DNA from 4 places in the Paenarthrobacter sp. 10N417 genome. Region 2 is predicted to be linked to each of the others. Evidence: riboswitches for the same ligand, from Rfam matches in the RefSeq annotation. Region 2 holds a riboswitch; each other region holds the start of a gene.
The links. A riboswitch is a leader RNA that binds a small molecule or an ion and turns the genes downstream of it on or off. The one in region 2 is predicted to bind thiamine pyrophosphate.
Positions count from the first base shown of each region.

Region 1 (6,958 bases), on a different contig from region 2:
ATCACTTCCGGGTGCAGGGGGATCCTCCCGTCAGGAGCGTAGAACGTTTGTCCCCGTTGCCGCGTCTCTGCATCGAGCGCCCCGCCGGGAGCAACAAAGGATGGCACGTCGGCGATTGCGTAGAGGACTTTGTAGCCGTCGCCGGCCCGTTCAATGAATACGGCCTGGTCCAGATCGGTGGACGTGGCTGGATCGATGGTCACGAACGGAATGTCCCTGAGGTCACGCTCTGGCAGTGTGTGTTTTTCTACTGCTTTCCTGGCTTCCGCCACGGCTTCGGCCGGATACTCGCCTGGGAGCTCCAGTTCGGTCCGAAGGGCTGCAAATGCCTCTGCGAGCTGGTCCGACGAGTCGTCGACGTTGGGCGAAATCCGATGATGTGACACGAAAATCAGGTTAGCCCGAAATCGCTGGATAGTCTTGGACCATGAGCACTTCCTTGGACGATAATGCTCGCGTCCAGCGCCTCTCTTCGGAGCTGCTGGGAGCCATGGCGTACGGCGAGCTCTCGGCGTTTGGCCGGCTGTCTTTCGACTCCCGGTACGCTCCCACCCTGCACGACAGGGCAGTGTTGGCAAAGATTGCCGTTGGGGCTTACGGAAACTTTGCCTTGATCAGCAGCCGGCTCTCGGAGATGGGACTCGATGCCGAAGAGGCCATGCTTCCGTTCCAGCGCTCGTTTGACCACTTCCATGAGCGAACAAAGCCGGCGGACTGGTTTGAATCAGTCATGAAGGCCTATGTGATCGACACCGTGTCATCGGACTTTTACCGCATGGTCGCTTCGTACCTCGACGGCGGGACGCAACTCTTTGTCCAGAAGGTGGCCTCCGCCGACCAAGCCACGGAAGTATTACGCGTCCTCCTGCGCAGGGCCTTGGCTGATGATCCTCGCCTGGCATCGCGACTGGCTTTGTGGGGCCGCCGCCTCGTCGGTGAAGCGCTGACCCAGGCCCAACGCGTGGGCATGGAACATCCTCACTTGGGACCGCTGCTCAAGGGCGGCGGGGATGCCCGCACTGCAGTCAAGGCCCTTACCGCTGAACTTGCCGAGCGGCATGGCCGACGGATGTCCGGGCTCGGGCTCACGGCTTAAGAGACTTTCGCATATCCTCGGCTGCCGCCAGGGCGCCGGCGGTGATTATCCGGCGTCGAGCGCTTCCAGCAGAGTCTTTGCCGCCGCCGTCGGATCCTCCGCCTCAGTAATGGCCCGCACCACGACGATCCGGCTCGCTCCCGCAGCCACCACCTGTTCAATGTTGGTGAGGTCGATGCCGCCAATCGCGAACCAGGGGAGGAGGACGCCACCTACGGTCTCCGCATCCGCGCGCATTACGGCTTCTGCGGCATATGTGACCAGATCCAGCCCGACTGCTTCACGGCCGGGCTTCGTGGGCGTTGCCCACACCGGACCAACACAGAAATAATCCAGTCCGCTCCTGCCGGGGGAGGCAGCTATAGCGGCGTCAACCTGTTCCGGCGTATGGGTGGAAAGGCCGATCACGGTGCGGTCGTGGAGGAGGTGCCGTGCGGCGGGCAGGGGGATGTCCTTTTGCCCGATATGGAACACCGGAGCCCCGGAAATACTGGCAACATCGGCGCGGTCATTGACGGCCCACAGCCGTCCGTGCCGTTGGGCGACGTTGTGCAGAACCTCCAGTACCTCAAGCTCCTCAGCGGCCTCGAGCGTCTTGTCGCGAAGCTGGATGATGTCAACGCCGCCCTCAAACGCGGCGTCGACGAAGTCTTCGAAATCGCCTTGGCGTTTGCGGGCATCAGTGCACAAGTAAAGGCGGGCAGTGGTGTGGACATCATGCTGGGTCATGGAAACCAGAGTAGTTCCTCTAAACTGGGCACGTACTGCGGGAGCCGTGACAGCGTCATATGACCGTCCGGCTGAGAGGGCTTCAGCGCCGACCGCTTGACCTGATCCGGCTAGTACCGGCGTAGGGAAGGAAACACATGGCAGAATCCGGCCAAACCCCCTTGCAGGCAGACGTTGCAGTGATTGGTGGCGGCATCGTTGGCCTTGGCATCGCCCACGAAGCGCGCCGCCAGGGCCGCTCGGTGGTCCTCATTGATCCCACCCCCGCGGCCGGTGCGACGTTTGCTGCCGCGGGGATGCTGGCTCCGGTCAGCGAACTCCACTACCAGGAGGAACACCTCCTGGAACTCATGCTGGAATCCTCCCAACTGTGGCCCGCTTTCATCCGGGGCGTCCATGGCGGCGAATCAGCCACCGGATACCGCACGACGCCGACAATCGCCGTTGGTGCCGACGCCGCCGACCGCCGCGCCCTCGCAGACCTCCGCACAGTCCAGCAGGCCGCGGGCCTGCACGTGGAGCCATTGTCATTGCGGGAGGCGCGCCAACGTGAGCCTTTGCTGAGTCCACAGATTTCCTGTGCCTTCGACATACCGGCCGATCACCAAGTGGACCCGCGGCGGCTTGCACGATGCCTCATGGAAGGGTTGGCAGCCCACGGACCAGGTGACGCAACGTGGGTTTCCGGAGCGGAGGACGGTTTCGCCCTGCCGTTCCACGCATCCCGTTTGCTCTGGGATGGGGACCGCGTCTCCGGGGTTGAACTGGCTTCTGGCGCAGTCGAGGCCTCGGAAACTGTGATCGCCTGCGGGCTGGACGCGGCCAGGATCGGTAATCTCCCCGAAGGTCTCAGTCTGCCCCTGCGGCCCGTTTACGGCGACATCCTCAGGCTGCGCGTCCCCCACCACCTCCAGCCCCTCCTCACATCCACCATCCGGGGTATTGTCCGCGGGGTGCCCGTTTACATCGTGCCCCGGGACGATGGCACCGTGGTGATTGGAGCCACCCAGCGCGAGGACGGACTATCCGCCTCCACCAATGCAGTCTCCGCCGGAGGCGTCTACCAACTCCTGCGGGACGCCCAAATCCTGGTGCCTGCGGTGGCGGAGTTGGAACTGCTGGAAGTGACAGCCCGCGCACGGCCCGGCACTCCGGACAACGCACCATTACTGGGACGCGTTGCCGGGCGCGCGGGCACCATCGACGGTCTCGTAATCGCAACCGGGTTCTTCCGCCATGGCGTCCTGTTGACGCCTGTGGCCGCCAGAATCGTCGGCGGGCTGATCAGCGGGTCAGCCGATCCCCGATGGTCCAACTTCACCCCTGATCGATTTACGGCAACGCCGGATCACCGCCTCCAACCAGCAACCAAGGACACACCATGAACATCAAACTCAATGGCTCCGTTCATGCCGTGGCGGATGACGCATCCGTCAGCACGCTCGTCAGCGCCATCACAGGCCGCATCCTGGACCACCGCGGACAGGCGGCCGACGGCGGCAAGCTGGGTGTCGCCGTCGCACGCAATTCCGAGGTAGTGCCGCGCAGCCAGTGGGCCGCGACTGCGCTCGCCGATGGAGACGAACTCGAACTCGTAACCGCAGTCCAGGGAGGCTGAAAAAATGACAGTAGCAAAATCTGACATCCGCACAGATGCTTTGGTGATCGACGGCGTCGAATTCGGCTCCCGCCTGATCATGGGTACCGGTGGTGCACCGAGTCTTGACGGGTTGGGAGCAGCCCTTCTGGCTTCAGGAACGGAACTGACCACTGTGGCAATGCGCAGGTACTCACCGGCCGAGACAGGCTCACTGTTTCAACTCCTGCTGGATCACAACATTCGGGTCCTGCCCAACACCGCTGGCTGTTTTACTGCCAAAGACGCAGTGATGACCGCGGAGCTCGCCCGGGAGGCGCTGGAGACAGACTGGGTGAAGCTGGAAGTCATCGCCGATGAGCACACACTTCTTCCGGATGCGGTGGAACTCGTGGAGGCCACCGAACAGCTGGTGAACCGCGGCTTCAAGGTCTTCGCGTACACCAATGATGACCCTGTCCTGGCGCTGCGCCTGGAAAACCTGGGTGCCGCAGCAGTCATGCCCCTCGGCTCGCCTATTGGTACAGGGCTGGGCATCCTGAACCCGCACAACATCGAACTGATAGTGTCCCGGGCCTCTGTCCCGGTAGTGCTCGACGCCGGCATTGGAACCGCGTCCGATGCCGCGCTCGCCATGGAACTGGGATGCGATGCTGTCCTGCTGGCAACAGCCGTGACCCGTGCGCAGAACCCCGTGCAGATGGGTGAAGCCTTCAAACACGCAGTGATCGCCGGTAGGCTGGCCAAGCAGGCTGGCCGAATCCCGCGCCGGGAGCACGCCCTCGCGTCATCGGCCATGGAAGGCCGGGCAGAGTTCCTCTAAATGCAGAGTTCCTCTCAATGAAGGAGCAGTGGTGGCTGACAGGAAAGAGCCATTGACCCAGATCGCCGTGGAGACCGCCCTCAAGGGCCTTCCGGACTGGAAGCTCCAGGACGGCCTCGTGACGGTATTCAAAACCTCGACGGCGGCCGACGCCCTGGCGCTTATCGCCGCCATTGGCCGGATCGCCGAGGAACAGAACCACCACCCGGATCTTGACTGGCGTTACAACAGGGTGTTCTTGCGCTACGTTTCCCATGACGCAGGCGGCCAGGTGACCCAACGCGACATCGCGGCAGCCGCTGCCGTGAGCGAGGCCGCGGCCGCGTCCGGTGCCTTGGCGCAGCCGGATCGCTACCCGGGAGTTTCAACGGGATAGAAGAGGTTAAACGGTGCTGGCCATCACCCACGGGGTGGTGGCCAGCGTCGTTTAAAACTGAACAGTGCCTTAGAGTCTCAGTGCCCTAGAGCCTCAGGGCTTTGGTGAGGGCGGCGGTGTCATGCTGGGTGCGCGTGCGGCCAAGAAAGAGCACAACGGCAATCGCGATAACCGTCCCCAACACGATAGGGAGGATCCAGGGGATCCAGGTCAGCCCGGGCTGGTAACCAAAGCCGGCCATGATGAAAGCTATCCAGCTCAGCACGCCGACGGTTGTCGAAACGCCCGCCGGCAATGCAATGCCGTACTTGCCGTGTCGCTTGTCATTTGCCCACACGATGAATCCTGTAGCGATGGTGGCAAGAACCACCACAACGAGTGAAAGCATGGAGACTCCTTAGCGGCAGCTGTAACCGGGAACCGCTAGAGTGCGCCGAAACCGACGCGGCGGACTTCCTCAGCACCAATTTCAACGTATCCCAACACGCTGCCGGGAACGATGATCTGGCGGCCTTTCTCGTCGGTGAGCCGAAGATCCGAACCCTTGGAGATGGCCTCTCCGACAATCTTGGCTACAGCATCAGCATCGAGTGCGGATTCGAGCACGATTTCACGGCCAACATTCTGAATGCCGATCTTTACTTCCACAGCAAGGCCTCCAAGCCAATCAAGTTTTAAGTCAGTCCTCTATTTGTAGCCTAGGACTCTTTGGGGAATCGACTGATTCCGCGCCAAGCTAAACGATAGATCAGATCGCTGGCTACATCGAGGTCGAGGTTTCCATCGGTTTCGAGCCAGTAGCGGGCGCTGACCTGCGCCATTCCTGCAAGTCCCCGGCCCAGGAGCTGCGCCTCCAGAGGGGGCAACTTGGTGTCCTCGGCGATGACATGGGCCACTGCGTCCGCGAACGTTTTGTTGAAGGTCTCCAAGCGCGAGCTGACATCGGGGTCATTAATGAGGTCAGACTCGAAAACCAGCCGGTGGGCTTGGTCGTCGTCGGCAATGAACCTGTAGTAGGCCCGCATAACTGCCTTCACACGCTCTTTGTTGTCCGTGGTTGAGTTCAGCGCATTGAGCATCAAATCGGTCAGGGCAGCCAGGTGGCTGTCCAGCAGCGCCATGTACAGCTCGCGCTTGGAAGGGAAGTGTTGATACAGGACCGGCTTGCTCACATGCGCTGTCTCGGCGATTTCGTCCATGGCGGCACCATGGAAGCCGTTGGACACGAAAACTTCCAAGGCGGCGTTAAGCAACTGTGCGCGGCGCTCGTCCCGGGGCAACCTTGCTGAACGCGTCGAACCAGTCCGTTCTTGCTTCGCTGGTGCTCCATCGTTTGCCCGTGTGCCGTCAGCCACAGTCTGCCGCCTTTCCTTTGCAGTTATGACCACTGTACCGGTGGGTAATATGACCGGGCGGCATCGGCAGGCATACATTGGGGTATGGCCTCAATTCTTGCTGCCCACCCCGCGCCCGCTGTCCTGCCGCCCCTCGTTGAACCGGCCGCCGCACTAACGCCGGCCGAGGTGGAACGGTACTCCCGGCATCTCATCATTCCGGAAATCGGCGCTCTGGGCCAACGCAGGCTTAAGAATGCGAAAGTTCTTGTCATCGGTGCCGGCGGGCTGGGATCTCCAGCGTTGCTGTATCTCGCCGCGGCGGGTGTAGGAACCCTGGGAATAGTTGACGACGACGACGTAGACCTCAGCAACCTGCAGCGGCAGGTCATCCACGGCGTCAAGGACGTGGGCACCCCCAAAATCGAATCTGCGCGGAAGGCCATTGAGGAGCTTAACCCTCTGGTGGATGTTGTCCTGCACAACGTCCGCCTTGACTCCTCGAACGCCTTGGAACTGTTCGCCGATTACGATCTCATCCTGGACGGCGCTGACAACTTTGCCACCCGTTACCTGGTAAACGACGCCGCCGCGATTTTGGGCAAGCCGTACGTTTGGGGCTCCATCTTCCGCTTCGATGGCCAGGTCAGCATCTTCTGGGCCGAGCACGGCCCCAGCTACCGGGATCTCTACCCGGAAGCCCCGCCTGCCGGCTCAGTGCCTTCATGCGGTGAGGGTGGAGTCTTCGGTATGTTGTGTGCCGCCGTTGGATCCCTCATGGTGACGGAGGCAGTGAAGCTGATTACCGGCGTCGGGCGTTCCTTGCTTGGCCGTGTGGCGCTGTTCGATGCCCTTGGCGGCAGCTGGCGCGAAATCAAGGTGTCCAAGGACCCTGAAGCGGAGCCCATCACCGAACTCATGGATTATGAAGCATTCTGTGGGGTGACTCCGGCTGCTGCCACTGACCTGGAGCACACCGTCACCGCGAAGGACCTTGCCCGGA
Region 1 is NZ_JBFTIL010000007.1:185,432-192,389, forward strand. It holds gene AC1DCM_RS10880 (RNB domain-containing ribonuclease) at 1-386, opposite strand, end outside; gene AC1DCM_RS10885 (ferritin-like fold-containing protein) at 428-1,096, shown strand; gene thiE (thiamine phosphate synthase) at 1,142-1,825, opposite strand; TPP riboswitch at 1,853-1,970, shown strand; gene thiO (glycine oxidase ThiO) at 1,963-3,210, shown strand; gene thiS (sulfur carrier protein ThiS) at 3,207-3,443, shown strand; gene AC1DCM_RS10905 (thiazole synthase) at 3,448-4,245, shown strand; gene AC1DCM_RS10910 (4a-hydroxytetrahydrobiopterin dehydratase) at 4,277-4,621, shown strand; gene AC1DCM_RS10915 (cytochrome c-type biogenesis protein) at 4,707-5,009, opposite strand; gene AC1DCM_RS10920 (DUF3107 domain-containing protein) at 5,045-5,269, opposite strand; gene AC1DCM_RS10925 (TetR/AcrR family transcriptional regulator) at 5,320-6,054, opposite strand; gene moeB (molybdopterin-synthase adenylyltransferase MoeB) at 6,061-6,958, shown strand, end outside.
Region 1: linked by a shared signal. The riboswitch ahead of thiO (glycine oxidase ThiO) and the one ahead of thiC (phosphomethylpyrimidine synthase ThiC) in region 2 are both predicted to bind thiamine pyrophosphate.

Region 2 (6,958 bases):
AAGGCCTGGACGACTTCGAACTCTTCCACCCGGACCGTATGGCGTCGCGCATCCTGGACATGGGTGACGTCCTGACCTTGATCGAACAGGCTGAGAAGGCCTGGGACAAGGACGAAGCTGCCCGGATGGCGAAGAAGTTCGCCGACCAGGAAGACTTCACCCTGGACGACTTCCTGGCCCAGATGCAGCAGATCCGCAACATGGGTTCCATGAAGAAGATGCTCATGATGATGCCGGGTGCCCAAAACATCCGCCAGCAGCTGGAGAATTTCGACGAACGTGAAATCGATCGCGTTGAGGCGATCGTCAGGTCCATGACTCCGCATGAGCGCGTTGCTCCCAAAATCATCAACGGCTCCCGCAGGGCCCGCATTGCAAAGGGTTCAGGTGTGCACGTTTCGGAGGTCAACGGCCTCCTGGAGCGCTTCGCCCAAGCCCAGAAAATGATGAAAAAGATGGCCCAGGGCGGCATGCCCGGCATGCCGGGCATGCCTGGAATGGGCGGCCCAGGCGGCGGCCGCAAGGGTGGCAAGAACGCTCCCAAGAAGAAGGCGCGCTCCGGCAACCCCGCAAAGGCAGCCCAGGAACTCCGCGAGGCTGAGGCCAAGCGTGCCAACGCGGCCTCGGCAGCTCCGACGGGTGCGGCGTTTGGTCAGGGCGCTGCGGACTTCGATCCGTCCACGCTGAACCTCCCCAAGGGCTTCGAGAAGTTCCTGGGTAAGTAAGCGGAACCTCCGAATCAATACTGTGACAGCTGGCGCCGTTGTGAATGTCCATAACGGCGCCAACTGCTTTTTGGCTGGGATGTCAGAGCTCTGGACTAGGGTGAATCCATGCACAAGCAGCGCGTAGTCTTCGTCCACGGACTGGGGAGCTTTGGCGCCTCGGCATGGCCCAAGCAGCACGGTATGGCCCTGTCGTATGACGCACTTTTCCTCCGCCGGCACGGCTTTGATCCAGTGGCTGAACCGTTGGAATCCGACGTCGCTGCGGATGTAGGCATCGTAGTGGCTTCGCTGGTGGATTCTGGTGGAGGCCATGTGGTGGCGCATGAGCAAGGCGCAATCTCCGCCATGCTGGCAGCAGTTGAACGCCCCGACCTTGTGCACTCGCTGACACTTGTTGAACCGGCTTGTTTATCCTTGACGGCCGAGCTGCCTGCCACGACATTCCATCGTTCGCTCATGGAGCCGCTGTTTGACGTGCGGAAGCAGCTTAAGGACGCCGACTACGAACGCGAATATTTCAGGCGTGCATTTTCGGCCGAAGCCAGCGGCCTTGACACGCCCGAAGCGCGCCGTTCCGCACGTCGCCTCCGGCTCCAGGCGCCTCCTTGGGAGGCGCCCCTGCACATTGTTCCTGGCGTTCCTACCCTTGTCCTGACAGGCGGGTGGGAGCCACTGTACGAAGAAATCGCCGGGTACCTGGAGGACACCGGTGCCCTCAGACGCGTAGCAGCGGGAGGGCACCGGCCCCAGGACTCGGTGGATGGAGACCGGATTATTCGCTCTTTCGTAGCCGATATTGTCCGGACGAGGTCAGTTAAGGTTTCCTGACGCTGCCCTCTTGGTGGAGGACATCCGGGTAGTGGGAAGCTGCAGCTCCGGCAGGTACACCTTGCCGCCCGACGCCAGGAATTCTTCGCTCTTTTCCCGCATGCCGTCGTATATCCCTGCAATGGCGGCCTGCGCGTCGGCGGAACCGAACTCGTCCCTGATGTCTTGGCTGATGCGCATCGAGCAGAATTTGGGTCCGCACATCGAGCAGAAGTGCGCCGTCTTGGCAGGTTCGGCCGGAAGTGTTTCGTCGTGGAAGGCTTCGGCGGTGACAGGGTCCAGGGACAACGCGAACTGGTCCCGCCAACGGAACTCGAACCTGGCCTTGGACAAAGCGTCGTCGCGTTCGTTTGCGCCCGGGTGTCCCTTGGCGAGGTCCGCTGCGTGCGCTGCGATCTTGTACGTGATCACACCGGTCTTCACATCATCCTTGTTCGGCAGTCCCAGGTGTTCCTTGGGCGTTACGTAGCAGAGCATGGCCGTGCCGTACCGTGCAATTTCCGTTGCGCCGATGGCCGAGGTGATGTGGTCATAGCCAGGAGCGACGTCCGTGACCAGCGGTCCCAAGGTGTAGAAGGGGGCACCTTTGCACAGTTCCTGTTGGCGCTCCACGTTCTCGCGGACCAAGTGGAAGGGAATGTGTCCGGGTCCTTCAACCATCACCTGCACATCGAATTCCCAAGCCCGCTGGGTCAGCTCTGCAAGCGTATCGAGCTCGGCGAACTGCGCGGCGTCGTTGGCGTCAGCCGTGGCACCGGGGCGCAATCCGTCGCCCAGGGAGAATGCGACGTCGTACTTGGCGAAGATTTCACAGAGCTCATCAAAATGCGTGTAGAGGAAGTTCTCCTCGTGGTGCGCCAAGCACCACCCGGCCATGATCGAGCCGCCACGGGAGACGATGCCTGTCACACGGTTTGCCGTCAAGGGCACGTAGCGCAGGAGCACCCCGGCGTGGATGGTCATGTAGTCAACGCCTTGTTCACACTGCTCTATTACGGTGTCCCGGAAGATTTCCCACGTGAGTTTGTTGGCTTCGCCGTTGACCTTCTCCAGGGCCTGGTAGATGGGCACGGTGCCGATCGGAACGGGGGAGTTGCGGATGATCCATTCGCGGGTTGTATGGATGTCGTCTCCGGTGGAGAGGTCCATGACGGTATCGGCACCCCACTGGGTTGCCCATTGCAGCTTGTCAACTTCCTCGGCGATGGAACTGGTGACGGCCGAGTTTCCGATGTTGGCGTTGATCTTGACCAGGAAGGCCTTGCCAATGATCATGGGCTCGGACTCGGGGTGGTTGATGTTGTTGGGGATGATGGCGCGCCCGGCAGCCACTTCGCTGCGGACCAGCTCAACGTCGCAGTTCTCCCTCAGCGCCACAAACTGCATTTCCGGCGTGACGATGCCTTGTTTGGCATAGTGCATCTGGGTGACGGTCTTACCTTCGACGGCGCGGCGGGGCACCGGTTGCGTTCCCTTCCATTCCTGGGATGCTGCGCCGCGGCGTACGGCTGATTTGCCGTCGTCGAGCAAGTTCCTCTCCCGTCCGGAGTATGCCTCGGTATCTCCTCGAGCTTCGATCCATCCGGTTCGGAACGGTTCAAGGCCCACCACGGGGTCACTGCCCGGTCCGGCAGTTCGGTACACCTGCAGTGGCTCGTTCGCCTCACCGTTGGGAGAGGGCTCCAGTGCAATCTCCGTGACGGGGACCCGGATGCCATGGGCGCGGTCTTCCAGCCAAGCCAACGAATGGGATTTCAGCGACTGTGTGACGGTTTCCGTCGTCTTTTCGCTGATGTTGGCCTGGTTTTCGGCAGGGCTGTGCTGTGTTTCGGTGGTGCTCAAAGGATTACTCACTTCCTTCGCCGGCATTACCCGGACAGGTTCAACGGTCGCAGACTGCTTCAGTCCGATCTCAGCCCCTGCAGGGGCCCCCGTGTGGTCGTAGACGAAGCTACCACAGCTCTGATCGGGGACACAGTCATCGTCGTAGCGCTTACTCATCCGGGAGGTTTGTGGCATATCGGCAGATTAGTCTTTTGGCATGGCCTACATCATCGAATTCACCGGTCCAGTGCTTGTGGCAGGCGACGATCAACGGCACGGGCTGTGGTCCGTTGATGGCAAACTCACGTTCGAACGTCCAGTCGCTGCGCCGGATTCCGTGCTGGATGGGTGGGTCCTTCCTGGTTTTGTGGACGCCCATTGCCACATTGGACTTGGGGTCGGCGGGGCGGTTGATGAGCAGACAACTCTTGCCCAAGCGCAGGCCGATCTGAAAGCCGGCACGTTGTTGATCCGTGACGCCGGCTCGCCAAGCGATACGCGTTGGGTTCAGCGCCGGGAGGATCTCCCACGGCTTCTTCGCGCCGGACGCCACATCGCCCGGAGCCGGCGTTACCTGCGTGGTTTGGGCCACGAAGTGGAGCCGGACGAACTCGTGGAGACAGCCCGCAAGGAAGCCCGGGACGGGGACGGTTGGGTGAAACTCGTGGGCGATTGGATCGATCGCGGGACGGGCGACCTCTCGGTTTCCTTCCCTCGGAACGTCGTGCGGGATGCGATTGCGGCCGCCCACGACGAAGGGGCCAGGGTGACGGCCCACTGCTTCGCTGAAGACACCATTGATGACATGCTCGACGCCGGGATTGACTGCATTGAACACGCCACAGGACTCTTGCCCCGGCATATTCCCCGTCTTGTGGAGCAGTCTGTCCCGATCGTTCCTACCTTGATTAACATCGCTACTTTTCCGGATATCGCAGCCCAGGCCGCGCCTAAATTTCCGGTCTATGCCGAGCACATGACCCGTCTTTGGGAACGACGCCGTGAAAGGGTGCTGGAGGCCTTTGAAGCCGGTGTGGGCATCTTTGCGGGAACGGATGCAGGGAGCGTGATCAAGCACGGCAGGATCGCTGACGAAATGAAGGAACTTTACGACGCCGGCCTGCCGCCCACCGCCGTCCTGGACGCCGCCACGTGGGGCGCACGGAAGTGGCTGGGAGCCGAGGGCCTCAGCGAAGGGGCAAGTGCCGACGTCGTGCTTTGCCGGGATGATCCGAGGAAGAACCTCGCAACTGTGGCGAGCCTGAAACATGTAGTCCTGCGCGGCAAGCCCGTCAGCTAGGAATAAATTGAAGCTTCAAGTAATTTAGATAAGTAGAACGTGCCGAAAGGCGGCCATCTATGAACCGGGAGCTTCACATGACGACGACATCCAGCCAGGACCTCCTTCCTGCCGAACTCAGCATGGGCACCGTCATGCTCAAGGTCGGCGATATGAGGGTAATGACTGACTACTATCAGCGTGCCCTGGGTTTGGAGACCGTGGCCGAGCAGGATGGTGGACTGTACCTGGGGCGTCTGGGTAAGCCAGTAGTCCATCTCGCTCCCGCTGCCGGCCTGCAGATTCCAGGCCGTGGGGAAGCCGGGCTTTTCCATACAGCCATCCTGTTCCAGGACCAGCCTTCCCTGGCGGCCACCATCGCCACGGCCGCAGAGTATGAGCCGCGCGCTTTTGTGGGCAGTGCCGACCATTTGGTGAGCGAAGCGTTCTACTTCACGGATCCGGAAGGCAACGGCATTGAGCTCTATTACGACAAGCCGCGCGATGTCTGGCAGTGGGATGGCAAGAATGTGGTGATGGACAATGTTGCCTTGCCGCCCCAGCGTTTCCTCCAGCAACACTTGAGTGAGGCTGCCGTGACTGGCCAGCGGAAAGCCGCTGCCGGCGTCGGGCACGTGCACCTTCAGGTAGGCGACGTGCAGACTGCCCAGGATTTTTATGTGGACACCCTGGGTTTTGAGAGGACTGCGGGCTGGCACGGGCAGGCGTTGTTTGTTTCTGCGGGCGGCTACCACCACCACATGGCGATGAACGTGTGGAACAGCCGCGGGGCCGGGCCCCGCAGGGATACCCTGGGCCTGGGCGAGGTCCTGATCGAAGTTCCGACTGCCGATGACGTCGCCGCACTGGCTGACCGGCTGAAAGTTGCGTCCGTGGCGAACCGCCATACGGGCCTGGAGTTGCAGTTCGAAGACCCTTGGCGCAACAAGCTGCGCGTGGCAGTGCGCTAAGCACCCTGGCGGGAAGCGCCCTCGCGCTGGCTTCCGAATGCAGGGGCCGGGACTGCACTAGGCTGGGCATTGACGGTATTCGCCCCTGGGCCGTTGCCGCCGCCCCGTCAGCACGAACGAATGAGAGCACTCTCCATGGGCTTTGCCGAAATTTTTGTAGCCACCCACGATGAAGCACTCAAGAGGGCAGCTGCCTTGGATCGGGGCGCTGACGTCACCGGACCCGCCGTCAGGATCGATGGCATCACCGACTTTGAGGTCGAGCAACTGGGGGACCTTGCGGGCAAAGCCGTCCACGCTGCCGGTGCAGACTATGAGCTGGCGCTGGTGGATGTCACCAGCGACGCCCTCCTTGGCGTTCCGGAAGCGATGGTGAGGGCGCTTGCCGAGCTGCTGACGTATGAAAGCGAAGGCGACGGGAACGTTCTTGACGACGTCGCTGCGGCGTGGGCAGCTCAGGACGACATGCCTTTTGGCGCGGACGAATCGCGTCAATACGTGCAGCAGTTGGCCTCCTTGGCCACTGACGTGGAACAGGCGGAGCGGTCAGGGCTCTACGTCTGGTCTGTCTGACCGTTGGGTCCGGGAGTGGCGAAAGTCGTAATTACTTCCGGCATCTGGCACAATGGTCAGGTACTTGATTGGCGCGGCCCCTCTCTCCGTGCCCAAATCTTGTCCTTTGGAACCCCTTAGTATGGCCCGCCCCACGGGTGCAGAACGTCGGGTTCAACCCCGTTTCAGAAACAGGAGTGACCACAAAAGTGGCCGTAAAGATTCGCCTTAAGCGCTTCGGTAAGATGCGCGCACCGTACTACCGCATCGTCGTCATGGATGCCCGCGCCAAGCGCGATGGCCGTGCCATTGAAGAAATCGGCAAGTACCACCCCACCGAAGAGCCGTCGTACATCGAGGTCGCTTCCGAGCGCGCCCAGTACTGGCTTTCCGTTGGCGCCCAGCCGACCGAGCAGGTTGCCGCGATCCTCAAGATCACCGGTGACTGGCAGAAGTTCAAGGGCCTGCCGGGCCAGGAAGGCACCCTGAAGACCAAAGCTCCGAAGGAAGCCTTCGTAGCCCCGGAGAAGGGTTCCGTCATCATTCCGGAAGCCATCACCAAGAAGGCCAAGAAGGACGAAGCCGAAGCTCCGGCCGAGGCTGAAGCAGAGACCACCGAGGCTGAGTAAATTGCTGGCAGAAGCGCTCGAGCACTTGGTCCGTGGGATCGTTGACAGCCCTGAGGATGTGAAGGTCAGTGCCAGGAACAACCGCCGCGGGGAATCCCTTGAGGTGCGTGTTCACCAGGAGGACCTCGGCCGGGTGATCGGCCGTCA
Region 2 is NZ_JBFTIL010000008.1:38,623-45,580, forward strand. It holds gene ffh (signal recognition particle protein) at 1-725, shown strand, start outside; gene AC1DCM_RS12125 (alpha/beta fold hydrolase) at 834-1,556, shown strand; gene thiC (phosphomethylpyrimidine synthase ThiC) at 1,539-3,398, opposite strand; TPP riboswitch at 3,394-3,501, opposite strand; gene AC1DCM_RS12135 (amidohydrolase family protein) at 3,598-4,680, shown strand; gene AC1DCM_RS12140 (VOC family protein) at 4,758-5,630, shown strand; gene AC1DCM_RS12145 (hypothetical protein) at 5,751-6,203, shown strand; gene rpsP (30S ribosomal protein S16) at 6,392-6,811, shown strand; gene AC1DCM_RS12155 (RNA-binding protein) at 6,813-6,958, shown strand, end outside.

Region 3 (6,958 bases), on a different contig from region 2:
GCTCCACGGCTGGCCTTGTGGCCTTCGGTGTTGCGCTCACAGTCTTTGCTGGCCCACTGTTTCACCTCGCAGACGGCTCGGCGGAAATCATGTTGGACCGCACTGCCTACATCCATTCAGTCCTGGGGGACTCCGCGGAGGTACCAGCAGTGGGTCAGTCAGGGGCTGCCAAATGAGCCGTAAACCGATCTCCTTCCGCACTGAACTGCCGCTGCTCGTATGGCTGGTCATCGTCTGGGGTGCCCTGTGGAGGGACTTCAGTCCGGGAAACCTGCTGTTCGGTGCGCTCATCGCCGTGCTCGTGGCCAAGTTCTTCTACCTTCCGCCAGTGGAGCTCGGGGGCAGGTTCAACGTGCTGCGTGCCATGTCATTCGCCCTGATGTTCCTGGGCAGAGTGGCGGCAGCGAGCTTCCTGGTCTTGTACCTGGCCGTAGTGAAGGGTCCAAAGGTGCGCAGCGCCGTCGTCGCTGTTCCGTTGCGCAGCCATTCTGACCTCATAGTCACGGCAACCGGGCACGTTATCTCGCTGATTCCGGGCTCGTTGGTGGTGGAAGTGGACCGCTCGACGTCCACGCTTTACCTGCACGCGCTCAACATTTATGAGGATGCTGATATCACTAAGATCCGCCAGGAAGTCCAGAACATCGAGGCCGCGCTGATCCGGATCATGGGAACGCGCGAGGAACTCCACGCACTCCAGGCTGAACCCGGTGCGGGCATGGAAGGGGCAACCCTGTGAAAGAACTTGTTCTGCTGGTAACGGCGGTGATCCTGAGTTTGGCTGCGGTGGGCGCGATCATCCGCATCGCCATCGGCCCGTCCTTGTTGGACCGAGTCTTGGCATCGGACGTCCTGCTGGCCATTCTTGGCGCAGCGCTTGCCATCGACATGGCGATGAACCGGCACCRGAATAACTTGGTGTTGCTCGTGGCTCTCGCGGTGATCGGCTTCGTAGGCTCGGTAACATTTGCCCGATTTGTAGCGGATCGGAGGGATCACAGCAATGAGTCCTGAAGCGACCGGCGTGGATGCAGTCATTGATGCGGTGACGGCCGTGTTTCTTGTGGTGGGTGCCCTGATGTCGCTCGGAGCCGCAATCGGCCTCCTGCGGTTTCCCGATCTCCTGAGCCGCATGCACGCGGCAACCAAGCCGCAAGTTCTGGGTCTGTTCCTCATGCTGGCGGCCATGGGTCTGCAAATGCGCACATGGTGGGTTTGGCCGGTTCTGGTGGTGGCCTGGATTTTCCAGCTGCTGACTGCGCCGGTCTCCGCACATATGGTGGGCCGCTCCGCTTACCGGACCAAGCATGGGCACCGCGAACTGCTCACCAAGGATGAGCTTGAAGCGGTTGTCCAAAGGGCAGCCGCCGACGGTTCCACCCCGGACACTTAGAACAACGCGGGGTCACTTAAGCACCCTCCCGACAGCGGTGAGGGACCCTAACTGACCCCGCGTTGGAGCAACTATGCGCGGCCTAGACGATGTCCTGCGTCTTGGCGAAGCGGGCGATGGCACGCTGGGTGCCGCGGCTCGCGAAAACCTGGATGAGCGTACTGACGAAGGCCGAAATCAGCGCGAAGGACAACGCTGAGCGGAGGCTCGTTTCCATATCGTCGTGGCCCGTGGGCGGTTTGTTGCCCGTGGCCTTTTCCCAGCCCTTGTTGACCAACTTGGTGCCGACGAATCCGGCTGCCAGGCTTACTCCGGCACCCAGCAGCTTGAAAAAGAGGTTCATGCCCCCAGCCTAGCCTCACTTCCAGGTGGGTTGGGACTAGCGGCGGTTTTCCCGTTCTTTGAGGAAAGCTGCCATGGAACCGCGTGGTGCGAGGACAGGAACAACGTCGTGATCGGCTTCCCATACAGCATCTACTGTTCCGAGGCCGGCAATTTCCTTGAGCAGGTAATACGTGGGTGGCATCAGCTGCAATGTACCGGAGGCTTCAGCCGCCAGGATCCCGTCCACAGGCATCCAGAGTGATTGCCACGCTTCGGTGGTTTGATGCTGGGGTTCTGCTTCCGGAGCAGGCTTGGCTACGTAGAAGTAGGTATCGAAACGCTTTGGCATGTCCGTCGGCGTGACCCAATTGGCCCACGGTCGCAGATCTGAGGCATCAAGGCTAAGTCCGGCCTCCTCCCAAACCTCCCGCAGGGCAGCCGTGAGAACCATGCCCGACTTTGCCGGTGCGTGTTCGGTATCGACGGCGATGGAGGTCAGGCGCCAGTCTGCAGCATGCCGTTCCAGCAAGTCAGCCGGGTAATCCCATCCGCCCTGGTCTGCGGCATCAACCCGGCCTCCCGGAAAGACCACCATGCCGGCGGCGAAGTCCATGGTGGCAACCCTGTGCTGCACGAAGGCTTCGAGCCCGCCCGGGGTGTCCCGGAGCAGGATGACGCTCGCGGCAAGGCGGGCTTGGGGAACCGGGATGTCCGTAGTGGGAAGGTCCGTCATGAAATACCCCTTTGCCGCGTCGATTCTGCTGGATCATTCTCTCAGGTGTGGTTGCCAGCCGATTTGTGACTAACCCCCACCTCCCACGAACACCCACAGGTGTAAACTGAACCACGCCCATAAGGGCAGATTAATAACGACAGGGGAGCGCCGCCGTCGGACCTTGCAGAGATGCAGGAGACGCGAGGGCGCTGAGAGTGCGGACAGCCGCAGACCCTCGAACCTGATCCGGTTAGTACCGGCGCAAGGGAGTCGAGCTTCTCAGAGTGTCCGGAACCGGGCGGCGCAAGCCGGCCGGGAGTTCCGGGGAGCACTTTCCCCTCCTGTACCTCAGGAGGCAGAAAAATGACCACGGCAAGCGTGAAGAAAACCAGTTATAACTGGCGTGTTGTAGACATCGTGGTGGCAGCTTTGATTGCCATCGCCGGCGGCGTAATCTTCTGGGCTTGGTCCCAGGGCGCCGCAATCGTATCCATCCCCATGAACGCCGCCTATCCGCCGCTCACCGGTTTGATCGCCGGTGGCTGGATGATCCCCGCCGTTCTGGGCATGCTCATCATCCGCAAGCCGGGCGCAGCCCTGTTCTGCGAAGCCGTCGCCGCCACCGGCGAACTCATCATGGGTTCCCAGTACGGCACCACCGTCCTCATCTCCGGCATCCTCCAGGGACTGGGCGCAGAACTGGTCTTCGCTGCGTTCCGCTACAAGAAGTTCGACCTGTCCGCTGCACTCCTCGCAGGTGCGGGCGCGGGCCTCTTCTGCGGTCTGAACGATTCCTTCCTGCCCTGGGGCTGGAATATCGCCTACGAAGCGATCGACAAGCTGGCCTACATCGCCTTCTGCACGCTCTCGGGTGCGATCATCGCCGGCGCGCTGTCCTGGGTTGCCACCCGCGGGCTGGCCAAGACCGGCGTCCTGAGCTCCTTCGCGTCCCGCAAGGCTGCTTCGGAGCCCGTCTTTAACTAATGCCTGCGAAAGAAAGCAGCAACCAGCAAAGCAACCACCAAGTCCGGCCTGCCGCCATCACCGCCCAAGGGTGGGGATGGCGGCATGCCGGGCGTTCCACACCTGCCATCCAGGACCTCGATCTCCGGATCGAGCCGGGCGAGCGTGTACTCTTGCTGGGTCCATCGGGCGCAGGGAAATCGACACTGCTCCACGCCCTCGCCGGTGTGCTAGGTGACGAGGAAGACGATTCGGACGAGACGGGCTCGCTGTTGATCGACGGCGTCGCTCCCCGCAAGCAGCGCGGCCGCGCAGGTCTGATGCAGCAGGACCCGGAAACCCAGGCGGTGCTCTCCCGGGTTGGTGACGACGTCGCATTTGGCGCCGAAAACCTTGCCGTTCCCCGGGATGAAATTTGGGCCCGCGTCCATGAAGCGCTCGACGACGTTGGGTTGCGCACCGCAGCCGGCGGCGGTTTGGCACTGGACCACCCGACGGCGGCACTCTCCGGCGGGCAGAAGCAGCGCCTTGCGTTGGCTGGCATCCTGGCAATGCGGCCCGGGCTGATCCTGCTTGACGAACCTACGGCCAACCTCGATCCGCTGGGCGTGCTTGAGGTTCGAGACGCCGTGCAGCGCTGCCTGGACAAGACCGGTGCCACCTTGGTTGTAGTAGAACACCGTGTTTCTGTGTGGAAGGACCTGGTGGACAGGATCGTGGTCCTCCAGCCACCCTCGGCTGGAGGCGGTGTGCTCCTGGACGGTCCGCCGGATCAGGTGCTCACAGAGGCCCGCACCATGTTGATGGCAGCGGGAGTCTGGGTGCCGGGGTACGTTCCGGCGACTCGCGCCCGCAGGAGCACAGCTCAGGAAATGGGCGGCTATGAATCCACCGCCCAACTCCTCCTCGTGGCACAGGACCTGGCTGTTTCCCGTGAGAAGTCGCGCCGTCGTCGCTTCAAAACCATCCCACCCGTCCCCGTGCAATCGGGTATCAGTGCACAAGTACGGGCTGGCCAGGCACTCACCATCACGGGCCCTAACGGCGCCGGCAAATCTACTTTCGCGCTCACATTGGCCGGCCTTCTGGCGCCCGTGGACGGCAAGGTGAGTGCCGCCGTCGAGCTTTCCGAGGGAGCTGGAATCGACCCGTTCAAGTGGAAGGCGGATCAGCTGATTTCGCGTATTGGCACCGTGTTCCAGGAACCGGAGCACCAGTTCGTGACGGGCAAGGTCCTGGACGAGCTCATGTTTGGACCAAAGCATCTGGGCCATGGTGAAGAACGCGTGGATGAATTGCTGGAGCGTTTGCGGCTCACGCACTTGGTGGACGCGAATCCTTACACGTTGTCCGGCGGCGAGAAGCGGCGGTTGTCCGTTGCCACGGTCCTTGCGGCCCATCCCAAGGTGCTGGTGCTGGACGAGCCCACGTTCGGCCAGGATGCCAACACCTGGGCCGAACTGGCATCCTTCCTGTCGGAACTGCTCGACGCTGGAACGGCTGTTGTGTCCGTGACGCACGACGAAGAATTCAGTGCAGTCCTTGGCGGCACGGAGCTCCGCCTGGATCCGGCGCCCCCGCGCATCCCGGACCCGCATAGCGACGATGCCCGCCAGGAAGCCGGTGCCGCATGAGGGACGCCCTGAACCTGCGCGGCAACCACGCCCTCCTCACGCGGGCCAATCCTTTGGTGAAGTTCGTGTCCGTCTTTCTCATTTCGCTGGTGCTGGCGTTGTCGATCGACTGGGTATCCGCTTCAACGGCGCTCGTCGCCGAGCTGGCCCTATTCCCGCTGGCTGGCCTTACGCTGGGGCTTTTATGGCAGCGGGCCTGGCCGCTCATCATCGCTGCAGCGATTGGTGGCTGGAGCACCGCAATCGTGGCGGCTGACAGCGGGGCCGTACTGCTCGACGTCGGACTCTGGTCAATCAGCGAAGGTTCCCTTCAGCTGGGACTGGCTTTCATGTTGCGCGGCCTGGCGATCGCGCTGCCAGCGATCCTGCTGATGACGTGCACCGACCCCACCGACCTGGCTGACGCGCTGGCGCAGAAGGCGAAGCTGCCACACCGCTTTGTCCTCGGCTCGCTGGCCGCCATGCGACTGGTGGGATTGATGGCTGAGGAATGGCAGACCATCGGCATGGCCAGGCGCGCCCGCGGAGTGGGTTCGCAGGGCAGCCCAATCCAACGGCTGAAGGCAACACTTGGACAGAGCTTCGGACTGCTTGTCCAGGCCGTTCGGCGGGCCTCCCGGCTGGCCATCACCATGGAGGCACGTGGTTTCGGCGGCGGGCAGAGAACGTGGGCCCGGGAATCCACCTACTCACTTCTGGACGTCTGGGTGCTCCTGGGCGGGCTCCTCATCGCTGCCGCTGCGGTACTGACGGCCGTCGGCGTTGGGACGTGGAGTTTCGTCTGGCGTTAGCCGTTCTGGTGGATCTTCTCGAATCAGATATCGCACGGTGCGGGTAGGATGTGACGTTTGCCGCTGAATCGGAGATTTGTTGGCCACTTCTAACTCATTTGTGATATTTCTTGAGTATGACGCAACCTACCGCCGAACATGTAGGCCTCCTGCTCCGCAACGCGCGAAGTGAAAAGGGCTGGACGCAGGGGCAGTTGGCTTCTGAGCTGGGAACCAGCCAGAGCGCTATCGCCCGAATGGAGCAGGGCAAACAGAATCTCAGCCTCCGAATGATCGAACGGTTGGAGGCCATCTTCGGCCGCTCCATCGTCAAGGTGGGCAAGCCGCAGATGACGCACCTTCGGGTGGAAGGCGGTCACACGCTGTCCGGCGAAGTGGATGTCAACAGCAGCAAGAATGCCGGTGTGGCGCTGTTGTGTGCCAGCCTGATCAACCGGGGCACCACCACGCTGCGTCGGTTGGCCCGTATTGAGGAAGTCAACAGGATCGTTGAGGTGCTGACGTCCATCGGCGTCGAATGCACGTGGCTCAACGGCAGTGACCTCCGTATTCGCAGGCCCGAAGTCCTTGACCTTGAATCCATGGACGTGGAGGCGGCTCGCCGTACACGCAGCGTCATCATGCTGCTCGGGCCCCTCTTGGACGAGACCGCCGAGTACCTTCTTCCCTATGCCGGTGGCTGCGACCTCGGCACGCGCACCGTTGAGCCCCACATGCAGGCACTGCGCCAGTTCGGGCTCACAGTAGGGGCAAAGTCCGGCTTCTACTCCGTGGTTGCACCCCCTGCTGATGGGCACGACCGTTCCTTCGTCCTCTCCGAACGTGGCGACACTGTCACCGAGAACGCGATCATGGCTGCTGCACACCGTGAGGGCACCACCGTGATCCGTAACGCGAGCCCCAATTACATGGTCCAGGATCTTTGCTTTTACTTGCAGGGCCTGGGCGTCACCATCGAGGGCGTCGGGACCACTACATTGAAGATCACGGGGCGATCATCCATAGATGTGGAGATCGAGTACTTCCCGTCCGAGGATCCCATCGAGGCCATGAGTCTGATCACTGCAGGCATCGTGACCAATTCCGAGGTCACCATCCGCCGGGTGCCTATCGAATTCATGGAAATCGAGCTGGCAAC
Region 3 is NZ_JBFTIL010000009.1:104,152-111,109, reverse strand. It holds gene AC1DCM_RS13475 (Na+/H+ antiporter subunit D) at 1-176, shown strand, start outside; gene AC1DCM_RS13470 (Na+/H+ antiporter subunit E) at 173-739, shown strand; gene AC1DCM_RS13465 (MrpF/PhaF family protein) at 736-1,014, shown strand; gene mnhG (monovalent cation/H(+) antiporter subunit G) at 1,004-1,393, shown strand; gene AC1DCM_RS13455 (DUF4235 domain-containing protein) at 1,476-1,736, opposite strand; gene AC1DCM_RS13450 (NUDIX hydrolase) at 1,773-2,450, opposite strand; TPP riboswitch at 2,582-2,718, shown strand; gene AC1DCM_RS13445 (ECF transporter S component) at 2,796-3,416, shown strand; gene AC1DCM_RS13440 (ABC transporter ATP-binding protein) at 3,416-5,029, shown strand; gene AC1DCM_RS13435 (energy-coupling factor transporter transmembrane component T family protein) at 5,026-5,820, shown strand; gene AC1DCM_RS13430 (UDP-N-acetylglucosamine 1-carboxyvinyltransferase) at 5,937-6,958, shown strand, end outside.
Region 3: linked by a shared signal. The riboswitch ahead of AC1DCM_RS13445 (ECF transporter S component) and the one ahead of thiC (phosphomethylpyrimidine synthase ThiC) in region 2 are both predicted to bind thiamine pyrophosphate.

Region 4 (6,958 bases), on a different contig from region 2:
GTGGCACGTCCGGCCGTCGAGGAAAAGGCCGAAGAGACTGAAGAAACTCCGGAAACGGGGACAACCGAGGAGCTGGAGGATTCCAGCAGCCGTCGTCGTCGCCGGAGCCGTGGCCGCCGTGGTCGGCGCGGAAACGAACGCGACGAGTCCGATGCCGAGGACGGCACTGAGACTGAGGACGAAGAAGAAGCTCCGGCAGCGGAAGCCCTCGAAGAGGGCGTCACGTCGCGTCGTCGTCGCCGTCGCCGCAGGGGTGACCAGGATCTCGAACTGACGGGCGGCTCTGACGATGACCCGCCCAACACGGTGACCCGTGTCCGCGCGCCCCGCCCGATCACTGAGACGGCCCCGTCAAACCGCGTTACCAGCGTTAAGGGTTCCACCAGGCTTGAGGCCAAGAAGCAGCGCCGCCGCGAATCCCGCGAGACCGGACGTCGCCGCCAGGTGATTACCGAGGCTGAGTTCCTTGCCCGCCGCGAGTCCGTGGATCGCCAGATGATCGTCCGCCAGCGCGACGACAGAATTCAGATCGCGGTCCTTGAAGACGGCGTCTTGGCCGAGCACTTTGTGTCCAAGACCCAGCAGGACTCCCTCATTGGCAACGTGTATCTGGGCAAGGTCCAGAATGTTCTGCCTTCCATGGAGGCTGCTTTTGTTGACATCGGACGTGGCCGTAACGCCGTGCTGTATGCCGGTGAAGTGAACTGGGACGCAGTGAACCTTGAGGGCCAGCCGCGCCGGATCGAGAATGCGCTGAAGTCCGGTGATTCCGTCCTGGTGCAGGTCACCAAGGACCCGGTTGGACACAAGGGTGCCCGCCTCACCAGCCAGATCTCCCTCCCGGGCCGCTACCTTGTGTACGTGCCGGGCGGTTCCATGACCGGTATCTCGCGCAAACTTCCTGACGTCGAACGCAACCGCCTCAAGCGCATCCTCAAGGATCGATTGCCGGAGAACGCCGGCGTCATTGTGCGCACAGCCGCTGAAGGTGCTTCCGAGGAAGAACTGACGCACGATATCAACCGTCTGCGCGCGCAGTGGGAAGGCATTGAAGGGCAGGCGTCCTCCACGAAGGTGCTGGCTCCGGAACTGCTTTACGGCGAACCGGACCTCACCATCAAGGTTGTCCGGGATGTCTTCAACGAAGACTTCTCCAAGTTGATCGTTTCCGGGGACGACGCCTGGGACACCATCGAGGCTTACGTTACGTACGTGGCTCCCGATCTGGTGGGCCGCCTTGAGAAGTGGACCAAGGACCAGGACATTTTTGCTGCCTGGCGGATCGACGAACAGATCCACAAGGCGCTGGAACGCAAGGTTTTCCTTCCGTCTGGTGGTTCCCTTGTCATCGATCGCACCGAAGCCATGACCGTGGTGGATGTTAATACAGGCAAGTTCACCGGCAGCGGTGGAAACCTGGAAGAAACCGTGACCAAGAACAACCTTGAAGCAGCCGAGGAAGTTGTTCGCCAGCTACGCCTGCGCGATATTGGTGGCATCATCGTCATCGACTTCATTGACATGGTCCTCGAATCGAACCGTGACCTGGTGCTCCGCCGAATGGTGGAATGCCTGGGTCGTGACCGCACCAAACACCAAGTGGCCGAAGTGACATCGCTGGGCCTGGTGCAGATGACGCGCAAACGCATGGGCACCGGCCTGCTCGAGGTATTCGGTGAGCAGTGCGAGCACTGTGCCGGACGGGGTGTCGTCACCCATGATGAGCCGGTGGAGCACCGACGCGCCAACGTCGTTGCTGCCGAGCATCACCGCCCGCACGTCGAACCCCAACAGCCTGCTGCACGCACTGATCGTAAGCGCCGCCGTGGCAAGGGTGGGGGACCGGCAATGGCCGAAGTGCCTCCTGCAGTCCACAGCACGCCGGCCGCCCCCGCAGCTCCTGCGACCACGGAGTCCGTGGACCCGGTCCGCCAGGCGAAGGCTGAGGCGACCAGGGCAGCTCTTGCCACGATCGCCGCTGCAGCACATGCCGCCCACCTGCACGATGACGAGGTTCACCGCGCGGAGGAGCAGGCCCGTGCAGCAGGCCAGCAGGGTCACACCGATGGATCTGCCCCTGAGGCTGCAACCGGCGAGGCTGGCGTTCCGGCTGCACCTGATACGGCCAGTCATGAGGCTGCGGTTCGGGAAGCGCGCGCCACTCCTGTTCTGCGTTTCGGTGGCGAAGAAGTGGCTCTTCCGTTTGTGGAACATCATGAGGAACCAACTGCTGGCAAGCCGGCCATGAGCCTGGACCTGCTGGCCGAGGCGTTCTCGCACCTCGGTGCCCCGCCGTCTGCGGAGGAAGAGGCCACGGCTTCGGTTTCCGAACCTGCGGCTGCTGCCGCCGTTTCCCCTGCCAGTGCTTCTGCTGGCACTACCGATGAGCACGATCATTCGTCGCGTGCCCGTGGTCGTCGTGGCCGGAGGAACCGCAGTGCCAGCAGGGCGCAGGGTGCCGCAAACGAAACCAGTGTGGAACACCACGAGGTAACTGCTGCTGCCGCTGGCGGATCTGCCCATGAGGCCAAGGCGCCGGCAGCGGAAGAGCCGGCCAAAAAGAAGGTAGCGGACGAACCCATCATCCTTGGGGTGGGAGTTCCCGCTTCAGAGCTGTAAGCAGGGCAACCAGTCACTAAGCAACCAAAGAGTCCCGCAGCATCCGTTTACGGCGGATACTGCGGGGCTCTTTCGTTGCCCGCCAGTCACATCGATTCCCCGAAGCTGTCCGGTTCCCGGGGCGAGGGGCTTCCGGGCTACGCTAGGAAACTGACACGGGGTGCCGGGCACGGGCCAGGCTGAGATCCAGACCCGTTGAACCTGTCCGGTTAGCACCGGCGAAGGGATGTCCACCATGGCTTCATCGTCGAATTCCGCTGTCTACCCTGTCTGCGCCGCGGGTATGGGAGCAGTCCCGGCCCGGCCACATCCGAGGGTGCTCAGCATTGCCGGCTCGGATCCTTCTGGCGGCGCCGGAATCCAGGCAGACTTGAAGAGCATCGCAGCGCACGGGGGCTATGGCATGGCTGCCATCACGGCTTTGACGGCCCAGAACACGTTGGGCGTCAGTGCAGTCCATGTTCCGCCCGTCGAGTTCCTGCGTCAGCAACTGGACGCGATCAGCAGCGATATTGAGATTGATGCGGTCAAGATCGGGATGTTGGGTGATGCGGCCGTCATCGACGAAGTCCGCAGTTGGCTCGAAGAGGTGCGTCCCGCCGTCGTGGTCCTTGACCCGGTGATGGTTGCCACCAGCGGCGACCGCCTTCTGCGGGAGACCGCCGAAATTGCGCTGCGCAGCCTCCTGCCGTTGGCGGATCTCGTCACCCCAAACCTTCCCGAGCTGGCGATGTTGCTGGGGGAGCCCGAAGCCCCCGACTGGGCTACGGCGCTTGACCAGGGTAAACGCCTGGCTGCTGAGTGTGGAACGACGGTTTTGGTAAAGGGCGGCCACTTGGCAGGAAACGACTGTCCCGATGCGCTGGTCAATACGAGCGGTTTGCTGCGACAGGACGTCATCGAGGTGCCTGGGCCCCGCGTTGATACCAGGAACAGCCACGGAACGGGGTGCTCGCTCTCCTCGGCGTTGGCCACGGTCCAAGCCCGCACCGGCGACTGGGAGGCGTCTCTCCGCGAGGTAAAGCCGTGGCTGCTGCAGGCCCTCGCGGCGGCCGACGGGCTGAAGGTGGGTAAGGGTAGCGGGCCGGTCCACCACTTCCACCACATGGAGCCAGCGCTGAATCCTGCCGGGAAATCCGGCGACTTTGCCGCGCGGCTGTGGGCCGAAGCTGCGCCGGAATTGGATGCGATTTACGGTCTCGCCTTCATCCAGGGCCTGCAGTCAGGCCGGCTCCCGGAGCCCGAGTTCAACTACTACCTGGCCCAGGACGCCATTTACCTGAACGGCTACTCGCGGGTTTTGGCGCGCGCAGGTGCACTTGCCCCCACTGAAGAAGAGCAGCTCTTCTGGGCGAAGTCATCGCAACTCTGCCTTGAAGTGGAGTCCGAGCTCCATCGGAACTGGCTGAGCACGCGCTCGGCCTCAACACAGACCGGACCCGTGACAAGGTCGTACGTGGACCACCTGCTGGCCACATCAGCCTCCGGCAGTTACGCCGTGTTGCTGGCGGCAATCCTGCCCTGCTACTGGCTGTATGCGGAGGTAGGGCAGCAACTTCACGCGGGGTATGTCCAAGCAGGCGCTCCCAGCGACCACCCTTACGCCGAGTGGTTGAAGACGTACGCGGACGAGGAGTTTGCTGCCGCAACCCGGAAGGCGATCGACTTTACCGATGCCGCCGCAATTTTCGCCTCCGCGCAGGAACGCGAGGCCATGGTAGAGGCCTTCGCACAGTCTTGCCGCTACGAGACAGCCTTCTTTGATGCACCCAGGCTCTTCGCCTGAGCAGGGTTTCCGAGGTTGCCTTCTGGGGCAATTCCACAAAACTCCAGCGCGTCGTCGGCCAAATCGCAGTATTCCTCCACAAACCCTGTAGGCTGTATGGGCACGGTGCCGGGAGAGTCCGTTACAACTGGTGATGCAAGTCACCCGATAGCCTCCGGACGCGGCCTCATTTGCAGCTGAAGGTCAAACTAGCGTAATCTTGATCTTCGGTGCTTACGCCAACACTTGGGTTATGCCCCTTGGAATTGTTCATGGGATGACTCGCGGGCTTCGATCTGAAGTCCACGGCGTTGAGGCACAGCGCGAACCAAGCCTGATTCCGGTTAAGGTTCCGCACGCAAATTTAGTAAGAAACGTCGAGAGAAGTGAGTACCCAAGTGGTGTACGCGATTGTCCGCGCAGGCGGCCGCCAAGAAAAAGTTTCCGTTGGAGACTACGTAACGCTTAACCGCGTCCCCGGTGGAGCCGGCAGCACGCTTGAGCTGCCCGCCTTGCTCCTGGTTGACGGCGACAAGGTCACGTCCGCTGCTGCGGACCTGGCCAAGGTCACGGTCACGGCTGAGATCCTTGAGGACCTTCGCGGTCCCAAGATCGTCATCCAGAAGTTCAAGAACAAGACCGGCTACAAGAAGCGCCAGGGTCACCGTCAGGAACTGACCAAGATCAAGATCACGAGCATCAAGTAACTTCGGTTACTCTGTTCAGATTTTCAGTTTCCCCAGAAATTTAGAGGCAGGCATTTCACATGGCACACAAAAAAGGCGCGAGCTCCACTCGCAACGGTCGTGACTCCAACGCACAGCGCCTCGGCGTCAAGCGGTTCGGTGGCCAGGTAGTTTCCGCAGGCGAGATCATCGTTCGCCAGCGTGGAACCCACTTCCACCCCGGTGCAGGCGTCGGCCGCGGTGGCGACGACACCCTGTTCGCACTCGAGGCCGGTGCGGTTGAGTTTGGTACTCGCCGCGGCCGTCGCGTAGTGAACATCGTTGCTGCTGCAGCTGCAGAGTAACAACAAGTTCTGAACCGGTGGAGCGGGCCAAACGGCCCGCTCCACCGTTCTTTTAACCGCATTACAATCGATTAGGGCGTCTATGGCGCTCTGATTTATGCAACAGCGCTGGCAACAGCAAGAGGAGATTCACGTGGCGAGCTTTGTAGACCGGGTAGTCCTGCACGTATCCGGCGGAACCGGCGGCCACGGCTGTGTCTCTGTTAAGCGCGAAAAGTTCAAGCCACTCGGCGGACCCGACGGCGGCAATGGTGGCAATGGTGGAGACGTCATCCTCCGGGTGTCCGCGCAGACCACCACCCTGCTGGACTACCACCATGCCCCCCACCGCCATGCCACCAACGGTGGCCCCGGCATGGGCGATTGGCGCGGCGGCAAGAACGGCGAAACCTTGATCCTTCCCGTGCCGGACGGCACTGTGGTGAAGACCAAGGACGGCGAAGTCCTGGCCGACCTTGTTGGCGAGGGCACGGAGTATGTTGCGGCTGCAGGTGGCCAGGGAGGCCTCGGAAACGCCTCACTTTCCTCCCAGAAACGCCGTGCGCCCGGCTTTGCGCTGCTTGGCATCGAGGGCGAATCCAGCGACATCGTCCTGGAGCTGAAGTCCATCGCCGATATCGCCTTGGTCGGATTTCCGTCCGCAGGAAAATCCAGCCTCATTGCAGCGATGTCAGCTGCCCGGCCCAAGATTGCCGATTACCCGTTCACCACCCTCATTCCCAACCTTGGCGTCGTCCAGGCTGGCGACATCCGCTTCACCATCGCCGATGTGCCCGGACTGATCGAGGGCGCCAGCGAGGGCAAGGGCCTTGGCCACAACTTCCTGCGCCACGTCGAGCGCTGCGCAGCCCTGGTTCACGTCCTGGACTGCGGAACTTTGGAATCGGACCGTGATCCCCTCTCCGATTTGGCCATCATCGAGGCGGAACTGGAAAAGTACGCCGTTGACATGAGCTATGCCGGCGTCGACGGCGAAGTTGTGCCGTTGAACGAACGTCCCAAGCTTGTTGTCCTGAACAAGGTGGACCTCCCGGACGGCAAGGACATGGCTGAGTTCGTTCGTCCGGAACTCGAATCACGCGGCTACCGGGTCTTCGAAGTCTCGGCCACCAGCCATGAAGGCCTGCGCCAGCTTGGTTTCGCCATGGCGGAGATCGTCAAGGCTGCACGGGACGCCGTTGAGACTGCGCCTCCCAAGGTTGCCCCGCCTGTCCTTCGTCCCCGCGCCGTCAACGAGAGCGGATTCCGGATCCGCCGCGAGGAGAAGAACCTCGAGCCGTTGTTCCGCGTCCTCGGCGAGAAGCCTGTCCGCTGGGTCAAGCAGACCGACTTCACCAATGAGGAAGCCATCGGCTACCTGGCTGATCGCCTGGCCAAGCTTGGCGTCGAGACTGAGCTCTTCAAGGTTGGTGCCAAGCCTGGCGATACCGTAGTCATCGGTGAGGACGATGGCGTGGTCTTTGACTGGGAGCCCACCATGATGGCCGGTGCCGAACTGCTGGCAACTCCCCGCGGTACCGACATCCGCGTTGCCGACATCGGCG
Region 4 is NZ_JBFTIL010000024.1:50,933-57,890, forward strand. It holds gene AC1DCM_RS22640 (Rne/Rng family ribonuclease) at 1-2,619, shown strand, start outside; TPP riboswitch at 2,766-2,863, shown strand; gene AC1DCM_RS22645 (bifunctional hydroxymethylpyrimidine kinase/phosphomethylpyrimidine kinase) at 2,855-4,405, shown strand; gene rplU (50S ribosomal protein L21) at 4,783-5,091, shown strand; gene rpmA (50S ribosomal protein L27) at 5,151-5,414, shown strand; gene obgE (GTPase ObgE) at 5,548-6,958, shown strand, end outside.
Region 4: linked by a shared signal. The riboswitch ahead of AC1DCM_RS22645 (bifunctional hydroxymethylpyrimidine kinase/phosphomethylpyrimidine kinase) and the one ahead of thiC (phosphomethylpyrimidine synthase ThiC) in region 2 are both predicted to bind thiamine pyrophosphate.